3 linked regions of the Sinorhizobium fredii genome follow. Each later gene encodes a partner of the first gene's protein in a complex. Links are inferred from orthologs where the notes say so. Each region holds a gene or a part of one and is shown in the gene's direction. Other genes may lie near its edges. The genes, in order: dnaN, NXT3_RS01050 and dinB.

The links.
Region 2: the proteins of dnaN (region 1) and NXT3_RS01050 are in contact, whole or in part, in a cryo-EM structure (PDB 8GIZ), measured with the Escherichia coli proteins. The link is inferred for Sinorhizobium fredii from one-to-one orthologs.
Region 3: the proteins of dnaN (region 1) and dinB are in contact, whole or in part, in a solved structure (PDB 1OK7), measured with the Escherichia coli proteins. The link is inferred for Sinorhizobium fredii from one-to-one orthologs.

Annotation. Positions count from the first base shown.
Region 1 is NZ_CP024307.1:329,655-332,761, reverse strand. The notes cover bases 8-2,961. They hold dnaN (DNA polymerase III subunit beta), read left to right. Parts: upstream 8-902; coding sequence 903-2,021; downstream 2,022-2,961. Other genes in these bases: NXT3_RS01605 (histidine phosphatase family protein), read left to right, coding at 2,939-2,961; pmtA (phospholipid N-methyltransferase PmtA), read left to right, coding at 2,321-2,923; rsmI (16S rRNA (cytidine(1402)-2'-O)-methyltransferase), read right to left, coding at 8-648. In the rest of the region: more of rsmI, read right to left, coding at 1-7; more of NXT3_RS01605, read left to right, coding at 2,962-3,107. UniProt on the Escherichia coli protein: Confers DNA tethering and processivity to DNA polymerases and other proteins. Acts as a clamp, forming a ring around DNA (a reaction catalyzed by the clamp-loading complex) which diffuses in an ATP-independent manner freely and bidirectionally along dsDNA.
Region 2 is NZ_CP024307.1:223,614-226,723, forward strand. The notes cover bases 144-3,100. They hold NXT3_RS01050 (DNA polymerase III subunit gamma/tau), read left to right. Parts: upstream 144-660; coding sequence 661-2,541; downstream 2,542-3,100. Other genes in these bases: NXT3_RS01040 (HIT domain-containing protein), read right to left, coding at 144-410; NXT3_RS01055 (YbaB/EbfC family nucleoid-associated protein), read left to right, coding at 2,602-2,925; recR (recombination mediator RecR), read left to right, coding at 2,986-3,100. Also shown: nudC (NAD(+) diphosphatase), read right to left, coding at 1-4; more of NXT3_RS01040, read right to left, coding at 6-143; more of recR, read left to right, coding at 3,101-3,110. UniProt on the Escherichia coli protein: Part of the beta sliding clamp loading complex, which hydrolyzes ATP to load the beta clamp onto primed DNA to form the DNA replication pre-initiation complex.
Region 3 is NZ_CP024310.1:469,146-472,107, reverse strand. The notes cover bases 1-2,809. They hold dinB (DNA polymerase IV), read left to right. Parts: upstream 1-760; coding sequence 761-1,858; downstream 1,859-2,809. UniProt on the Escherichia coli protein: Poorly processive, error-prone DNA polymerase involved in translesion repair and untargeted mutagenesis. Copies undamaged DNA at stalled replication forks, which arise in vivo from mismatched or misaligned primer ends.

The DNA of each region.
Region 1 (3,107 bases):
GCGGCAGACAGCGGCTCTCCTCTCCTCGCCGAAAACCGCGGCGGCGGCGGCGACGGTGGCGGCGATGCGGTGCGGCGACTCGAAGAAGAGGAGCGTCGCTGGCACAGCGGCGAATTCCCTGAGCCGGTCACGCTTCGCCTTGTCCTTGGTCGGCAGAAACCCGGCAAACAGGAAGGCGTCGCTCGGAAGTCCCGACGCGACGAGGGCGGCAAGCGGCGCCGACGGGCCGGGGACGGGAACGACCTTGTGGCCGGCGTCGACCGCGAGTTGCGCCAGGCGATACCCGGGATCGGAGACGAGCGGCGTACCGGCATCGGAAACGAGCGCCACCGATTTCCCCTCGGCGAGCCCCGCAATCAGCCGCGGCCCGGCCTCGGCGGCATTGTGTTCGTGGTAGGCGACCGGCCGATTGACGATGCCGTAGCGATCGAGCAGCACCCGCGTCACGCGCGTATCTTCGCAGGCGAGCAGATCGGCGCCGGCAATCGTCTCCAGCGCCCTCAAGGTGATATCGGCGAGGTTGCCGATCGGCGTCGCCACCAGATAGAGCGCCGGTTCCAGGGGGCGCGCCGGTACGCTTGCATTGTGCAGCCGAAAGCTGCGCTGTCTTTCCTTCTCCGCCGCCTCGGCCGATTGCTGCTTTTCCAACGCCCTGTTCCCGCTGATGCCCGGCTTGCCGATTCGCGCCCTTTATGAGTGAGCGGCCAGCGCAGGGCAAGGCCGGCCGGGACGGCAGGCTGCTGCATTTGGGAAAAGCCCGCGAAACCGCTTGCTTTCGCGGCGATTTTTCTGCCATTTTGCCCGTCCACATCGCTCCGGCCGGCCGGCCGGGACACACGCAGTTTGACGCCGCGGCAGGCGCGCCCCGCCCGTCCGGCAATGGTTGAAAGCGGTAGCATCCCATGCGCATTACTCTCGAGCGGTCCAATCTTTTGAAATCGCTGAACCATGTCCACCGCGTGGTCGAACGGCGCAACACGATCCCGATCCTCTCGAACGTGCTGCTGCGCTCCGACGGCGCCAGCCTCGAAATGAAGGCGACCGACCTCGACCTGGAGATCACCGAGGCAACACCGGCGCAGGTGGAACAGGCGGGCGCAACCACCGTTCCGGCGCATCTGCTCTATGACATCGTTCGCAAGCTGCCGGACGGTTCCGAGGTGCTGCTCGCCACCAATGCCGAGGGCACGGCGATGACCGTCGCCTCGGGCCGCTCCAAGTTCTCGTTGCAATGCCTGCCGCAATCGGACTTCCCGGACCTCACGGCCGGCAGCTTCTCGCATTCCTTCCGCGCCAAGGCGACGGATCTGAAGATGCTGATCGACAGGACGCAGTTCGCGATCTCGACGGAGGAAACGCGCTACTACCTCAACGGCATCTTCTTCCACACGGTTGAGAACAAGGGCGAGCTCAAGCTGCGGGCGGTGGCTACCGACGGCCATCGCCTCGCCCGCGCCGACATCGAGGCGCCGGCCGGCTCCGAGGGCATGCCCGGCATCATCATTCCGCGCAAGACCGTCAGCGAATTGCAAAAACTGCTCGACACTCCTGACGTGGTGGTCACGGTCGAGGTCTCGGACGCGAAGATCCGCCTGACGATCGGCTCGATCGTCATGACGTCGAAGCTGATCGACGGGACGTTCCCGGACTATCAAAGGGTGATTCCGGCCGGCAATGACAAGGAACTGCGCGTCGACTGCCAGTCCTTCGCACAGGCCGTCGACCGCGTTTCGACGATCTCCTCCGAACGCGGCCGGGCCGTCAAACTGGCGCTCTCCGACGGCCAGATGACGCTGACCGTCAACAATCCGGATTCCGGCAGCGCAACGGAAGAATTGCCGGTCGGTTATGAGAGCGATCCGCTCGAAATCGGCTTCAACGCCAAATATCTTCTCGACATCACTGCCCAGCTTACCGGCAATGAGGCGGTCTTCATGCTGGCGGATCCCGGCTCGCCGACCTTGGTGCGCGATCTTGCCGCGGACGACGCGCTCTACGTGCTGATGCCGATGCGCGTCTGAGGACAATACGTCTCGATCAGACGCACAGAGGTCGCTGCAGCACGTTTCCGGTCCGAAATCGACTGCGATTTAAAGAGGCGGGCAGCGGCGCGAAATCGGATAGAACCCGCCATGCTGCCGCCTGGCGGGTTTTTCATTGGCGGGACTGTCGCTGGTTGTTGATAAAGTGTCGCTTTCAGACGCAGGCCGACTTGTTTTCGCCGCAGATGGGAGCACATTATGAGCAGACGCTTACGCGCGGCCGCCGAATCGCGGTACCGCGCGCAAAGCCATGGGAACAATGAAGCCGAGGGGATTCGATGAGTCTGCGCCTGAAGGTGAAGGAAAAGTTCGGTCAGAAGTTCGACGAAGAGATTCGCTTCTTTAAGGGCTGGATGAGCAACACCCGCGCGGTCGGCGCGATCCTGCCGACCTCCGCGGTGACGGCGCGGCGGATGGCGAGCGTCGTCAATCCGCGTTCCGGCTTGCCGGTGCTTGAGCTCGGACCGGGGACGGGCGTGATCACCAAGGCGATCCTCGAGCGCGGCATCTCCCCTGAAAAGCTGGTATCGATCGAATACTCCACCGAATTCTTCAACCAGTTGAAGCAGGATTTCGCCGGTGTGAACTTCATCAACGGCGACGCCTTCGACCTTTCGCGCACGCTCGGCGCGCTGAACTGTCAGCAGTTCGACAGCGTCGTCTCCGCCGTACCGCTCCTTAATTTTCCGATGCACCGTCGTGTCGAGCTGATCGACGATCTGCTCTCGCGCATCCCCTTCGGCCGCCCGGTCGTTCAGATCTCCTATGGGCCGATGTCGCCGGTCGTCGCCATGCCGGATCGCTATCGCATCCAGCATTATGATTTCGTCGTGCGCAACATCCCGCCGGCACAGCTCTGGATTTACAGCAAAGCCCATTAGACGGACGGCTCGCCCGTGTTCGGCGTCTATATCACGCACCCGCAGATCCAGATCGATCCTGCTGTCCCGGTGCCGGAGTGGGGCCTGTCCGATCTCGGGCGGGAACGGGCGCGCCTGACCTCCAATCAGCCGTGGGTCCGGCTGCTTGGCCGCGTCATCTCAAGCGGAGAACGGAAGGCGCTGG
Region 2 (3,110 bases), 110 kb from region 1 along the record:
TCATTTCAAAGATTTTCCAATATACGCGCTGCGAATACCTGATGCTCGCCTTCGGGCCACGGCTCGGCCTTGCCGAAGCCCCAGACCGGACCGGGCCAGTTCGGATCGCCCTTGCGGCGGGCGATGACATGCACATGAAGCTGCCGGACGATGTTGCCGAGCGCGCCGATGTTGATCTTCTCTGCTCCGGTGACTTTCTTGAGCGCCGTTGCCGCCATATTCGTCTCGAAGGTTAGCATCGCCTGGTCGAGCGGCGTGAGCTCGAAGACCTCCGAGACGTCGGCGCGCTGGGGGATGAGGATCAGCCACGGCCAGCGGCGGTCGTTCATCAGGCGAAGCTGGCAGAGGCCGAACGGGGCGATCGGTATGCCGTCGCGCTCGAGGCGCTCGTCGAGCGTGAATTCGGTCAAGAAAAACTCCCTCGGGATCAAGCGGATTCGCCTTGTATTCTATATCGATAGCAGTTTTTTGGCGGCTTGGCTTGCATTTGCTTCAGATATTGCCGATATGGAAGCCGGGAGGTTGGTGGTGGACGAGCCACTCGCCAACCGGGTCAGGTCCGGAAGGAAGCAGCCCTAACGAGCCCCGGCACGGGTCATCGTGCCAGCCTCCCACCTTCTCCGTCCTGTCGGGACAAGAGTTCGAACAGCGGCAGGGTCGATGAGCGACGAAGCGCCCATTTCATCCCCAGTTTCATCCGTCGAAAAACCGGCCGCCTACCGCGTTCTGGCGCGCAAATACCGCCCCAAGGATTTCTCCGACCTGATGGTCGGCCAGGAGCCGATGGTGCGCACGCTCACCAACGCCTTCGAGACCGGCCGCATCGCCCAGGCCTATATGCTGACGGGCGTGCGCGGCGTCGGCAAGACGACGACGGCGCGCATTCTGGCGCGGGCGCTGAACTACAAGACCGCCGAGATCGACAAGCCGACGATCGACCTGCGCGTTCCGGGCGAGCACTGCCAGGCGATCATGGACGGCCGCCATGTCGACGTCATCGAGATGGACGCCGCCTCCCATACAGGCATCGACGACATCCGCGAGATCATCGAGCAGGTGCGCTACAGGCCTGTCTCGGCGCGCTACAAGGTCTACATCATCGACGAAGTGCACATGCTCTCGACCCAGGCCTTCAACGGCCTGCTGAAGACGCTCGAGGAGCCGCCGGAGCATGTGAAGTTCATCTTCGCGACGACCGAGATCCGCAAGGTTCCGATCACCGTCCTGTCGCGCTGCCAGCGCTTCGACCTGAGGCGCATCAGCGCCTCGGACCTGGTCGGGCTCTTCTCCACCATCCTCGGCAAGGAGGCCGTGCCCTTCGAGCCGGAGGCGCTCGCCATGGTAGCGCGTGCGGCGGAAGGTTCGGCGCGCGACGGCCTGTCGCTGCTCGACCAGGCGATCGCCCATGGCGGCGGCTCGGTCGAGATGGAAACGGTGCGCTCGATGCTCGGTCTCGCCGACCGGGCACGGATCGTCGATCTCTTCGAGCACATCATCAAGGGCGACGCCGCGGCGGCACTCGCCGAATTCGCGGCGCAATACGAGGCCGGCGCCAATCCGACGATCGTGCTTACCGATCTTGCCGACTTCACCCATCTCGTGACGCGCATGAAATATGTGCCCGAGGCGGCGAACGATCAGTCCTTGAGCGAGGTCGAGCGCCGTCGCGGTGCCGAATTCGCCGGCAGCGTCGCGGTCACCACCCTGTCGCGCATCTGGCAGATGCTCCTGAAGGGCATTCCCGAGGCGGAAAGCTCGGCGCGTCCCGCCGGCGCCGCCGAGATGGTGCTGATCCGGCTCGCCCATGCAGCTCACCTTCCCTCGCCGGAAGAGGCTGCGCGGCGTTTGCTCGAGCTTTCGGGCGGCGAGGCAGGCGAGGGGCGCCCTGCGCCGGCCCGCAATGGCAGCGGTACCCAAGCTCAGGCCGCCCAGCCCCCCGTTCAGGCCCGTTCCGTCGAGGCGGCGCCCGTGCAGCGGCCGTCCGGCAACGGCGCGACCATGCTGCGCGCCGTGCCGGATGCCGCTCCCCAGCCGATCGCCGTCGGCCGCATCGAGGAGAAACCGGCGCCGGCAGCCGCCGCCAGGCCGGAGCCGAAGGTCCCGGTCAATTCGGTAAGCGACATCGCCGACCTCTGCGCGAAGAACCGCGACATCAAGCTGAAGACGCTGGTGCGCGGCTTCCTGCGGCTCGTCCATATCGAGCCCGGCCGGCTCGACGTCAACCTCCCCGACGATGCGCCGAAGACGCTGCTCAATGAGCTGGCCGTCAAGCTCAAGGAGTGGACCGGCATCCACTGGGTCGTCAGCTACAGCCGCGAGCCGGGCGAGCCGACGCTGGTCGAGGCCGAGCAGCGTGCCCAGGAACAGCGCGTCAACGACGCCCGCCAGGATCCGGACGTCGCCGCGATCTTGGCGCGCTTTCCGGGCGCGCGGATTACCGACGTACGCATCCGCGCCGCGGAGGAAGAGGCCGAAATGCTCGCCCCGGCGGCCGCCGAATCCGCGGACGGCGATATCGTACCCGGCGACGACATCGAGTAGGCGCCGAGACACGGGGCGCCTTCGAATTCAGGCAGACATAGCAACCGACAGGAGACGACGATGCGCGACATCATCGGCATGATGGGCAAGGTCAAGGAAATGCAGGCCAAGATGGAGAAGCTGCAGGCGGAGATCGCCGCGCTCGAAGTCGACGGCACCGCCGGCGGCGGCCTCGTCACTGTCCGGCTCGACGGCAAGGGCCATATGAAGAGCCTGAAGATCGACCCTTCGCTCTTCAAGGAGGACGATGTCGAAATCCTCGAGGACCTGATCGTCGCCGCCCACAAGGACGCCAAGGAAAAGGCGGACGCGGTGCAGGCGGAAAAGACCCGCGAACTCACTGCCGGCCTGCCGATCCCGCCCGGCATGAAGCTGCCCTTCTGATTGGCGGAGATCGCCGTCAAAGCGATTCCGTTTATCGGGGAGATGCGCTAAAAGCCGGCCATGGCAAAGCGAGTCACCGGTCCCGAAATCGAAAAGCTCATTCAGCTCCTGGCAAAGGTGCCGGGGCTCGGCCCCCGTTCTGCGCGCCGCGCCGCGCTGCATCTCGTCAAGAAGAAGGAGCAATT
Region 3 (2,962 bases), on another replicon or contig:
CCTCGAGGATCGCCGCGCCGTTCTCCTCAACCGAATGTTCGTCACGATGCTTGATCAGCAGCCAGTTGGTCCGTTTGCCGCCATCGCGATCGTTGCGCATCCGAACTAGGACGAAGCTGCCATGCAGCCGCTTGCCAACAAGCGTGAACTTGAAGTCGCCCTTCCTCAGGGCCTCTTCAGGTGACTTCCTACCCTCCGGCTCCCAGTAGCCGCGATCCCATAGCATGACCGTGCCGCCGCCATATTGACCCTTGGGGATCGTGCCTTCGAAGTCGCCGTAGTCGAGCGGGTGATCCTCGACCTCGACAGCGAGCCGCTTGTCACTAGGATCGAGCGATGGCCCCCTGGTCACTGCCCAGGATTTGAACACGCCGTCGAGCTCGAGCCTGAGGTCATAGTGAAGCCGCGTGGCGTCGTGCTTCTGGATCACGAAGCGGCGGCGGTTCGATGGCTTGACCTGCGCCTTACCGCTCGGTTCGCTGGTCTTCTTGAAATCGCGTTTGGCGCGGTATTTCGAAAGATTGTCAGCCATTGGTTTCGCGGACCCTTCCAGGCGTACGAGGAGCGGCGCCGGCGTCTGCCTCCCGATCGTCGATGTTCACAGATGACAACGCGGCCGGCGGTCCGTAGTTTCGCGGGGCGCGCGTGGGTCAGGTCGATCGAACAGTTGATATCGCGGTAAAGGCTGGTATGTTCCCTTTTTGTTTCGGCGCAGATCCTCCGGTAATGCGCCGATCCCCTCGCCATCGCTGAAGCCGTCATGAACGACATAAGCCCCACCCCCATTCGCAAAATCGTCCATGTGGACATGGATGCTTTTTATGCGTCGGTCGAGCAGCGCGATAACCCCGATTTACGCGGAAAGCCTATAGCCGTCGGAGGCTCCGCCGCGCGTGGCGTGGTCGCTGCGGCGAGCTACGAGGCGCGCGCCTATGGCGTTCATTCGGCAATGCCGTCGGTCACCGCCAAGCGAAAGTGCCCGGACCTGATTTTCGTGCCGCCGCGCTTCGACGTCTACAAGGCGGTGTCCCAGCAGATACGGGAGATCTTTGCGGAATACACGCCGATGATCGAGCCGCTATCGCTTGACGAGGCTTATCTTGATGTTACCGAGAACCTGAAAGGCATGGACATCGCCACCGAGATCGCGCTGGAGATCCGTGCCAAGATCAAGGCCGTCACCGGCCTCAACGCGTCGGCCGGCATCTCCTACAACAAGTTCCTCGCCAAGATGGCAAGCGACCTCAACAAACCCAACGGCCAGGCAGTGATCACGCCGAAGAACGGACCGGCCTTCGTCGAGGCCCTCCCCGTCAAGAAATTCCATGGGGTCGGGCCGGCGACTGCGGAGCGCATGCGGAAATATGGCATCGAGACCGGACTCGATCTCAAGGAGAAGACGCTTGAATTCCTGGTGGAGCATTTCGGGAAGTCGGGTCCGTATTTCTATGGCATCGCCCGCGGCATCGATGAGCGCCAGGTGAAGCCCAACCGGATCCGCAAGTCCGTGGGCGCGGAGGATACCTTCGTCGAGGACATCAATGATCTCGATCTGGCGACCGCGGAACTGAAACCGCTCGCAGAGAAGGTCTGGCGCTATTGCGAGGCGCAAGGCATCAGCGGCAAGACGGTCACCGTGAAAATCAAATACTCGGACTTCACCTTGGCGACGCGGAGCCGGACCGGGTCAGTAGCGTTTGCGGGCATTCCTGAAATCCTTGCTGCGGCGTCGGACCTCTTGGCAACCGTCTATCCATTCAAGCGACCTGTGAGGCTGCTCGGTGTCGCGCTTTCAACGCTGACGGCCTCCGAAATCAGTGATGCGCAATCACAGTCCCAACTTGACCTCGGACTCTGACGGGCATCGCCCCGAAATAAAAAAGCCTGCCGCGGGAGGAGGTGCGGCAGGCTTTCCTAAAAGAACCGAACAGCGACTTGGGAGGAGGAGTGCCGCTGTTCCAACAGACGTCCTACTGGGAGGAGGAGTGGGCCGTCTGAAATTCGAAGCGTTGCGGGAGGAGGAGCATCGCTTCGGTGAAAATGATCATACTGCGACAAGCGCCGTCCGCCAGAGTTTATGCTGCACTGGAGGTATGCATCAGCCGCAACAGTCTTTGGGACACATGCGTTACAGCCATCAGGCCCTAACCGATCGAAAGCAGTGAGGTACTTGGTTGGTGGGTCTGCCTCAGGGTATCGATAGATTTCGGACCTGAGATACCGCAGTTCGCCTTCCAGTTCCGGTTCATTGACCTCGATCCACCAGGATTTCGGGCGCCCGTCGCTCCCGTCCGACCACCGGTAACCGCGGGCCTTGAGGTGATCCTTCATGTCGAAGGGGCTGTTCTCGGCAAAAATGCGCACCCGTGAGCGCTGACTTGTGCTGTAGAGCTCCGCAAATGCTGTCGTGGAGTGGGAAGCTGTTTCCCGAGCGAGTGCTTCCAGCGGAGCAAAGCAGTCGTCGACCGCTCCATGGCCATCATGAAAGAAGCGAGCCTGGCCAAGCAGTTAGCCGAGTTTCGCTCCCTCGAATCCACGTGAGGACCAGTCGATCTCGGAGTTGGAACAGGCCTATGCCTTGCCTGAAAAAGTCGACGAAAAAGCATCGCAAAACGGGCGGTCAAACCCGCGTTATGAGCGATGACCAGGTCGGCGGGGTCGATTAGCGTTCCCAATGCCCTCATGTCGATGAGCTGTCCGGCCACCATCTCATCGGTGATGCCTGTCAGCCTGGTGATTTCGCCAGGAATGGAAATGCTCGGCTGCCGCAAACCACCATAGAGGCCAGTGACGTCGCCGATGTTGCCACGCTCGTCAAACGTGAAGGCAATTGCCCCTATTTCGATGATCTCATCCTTGCGATGGTTGAGCCGGGTTGTTTCGGTGTCGAGGATGACGCCCTTCAGCGGAAATTCAGGCCGAACGCTTGTGATGACCGGGCGGGGTTCGAGTTCCTCAGAAT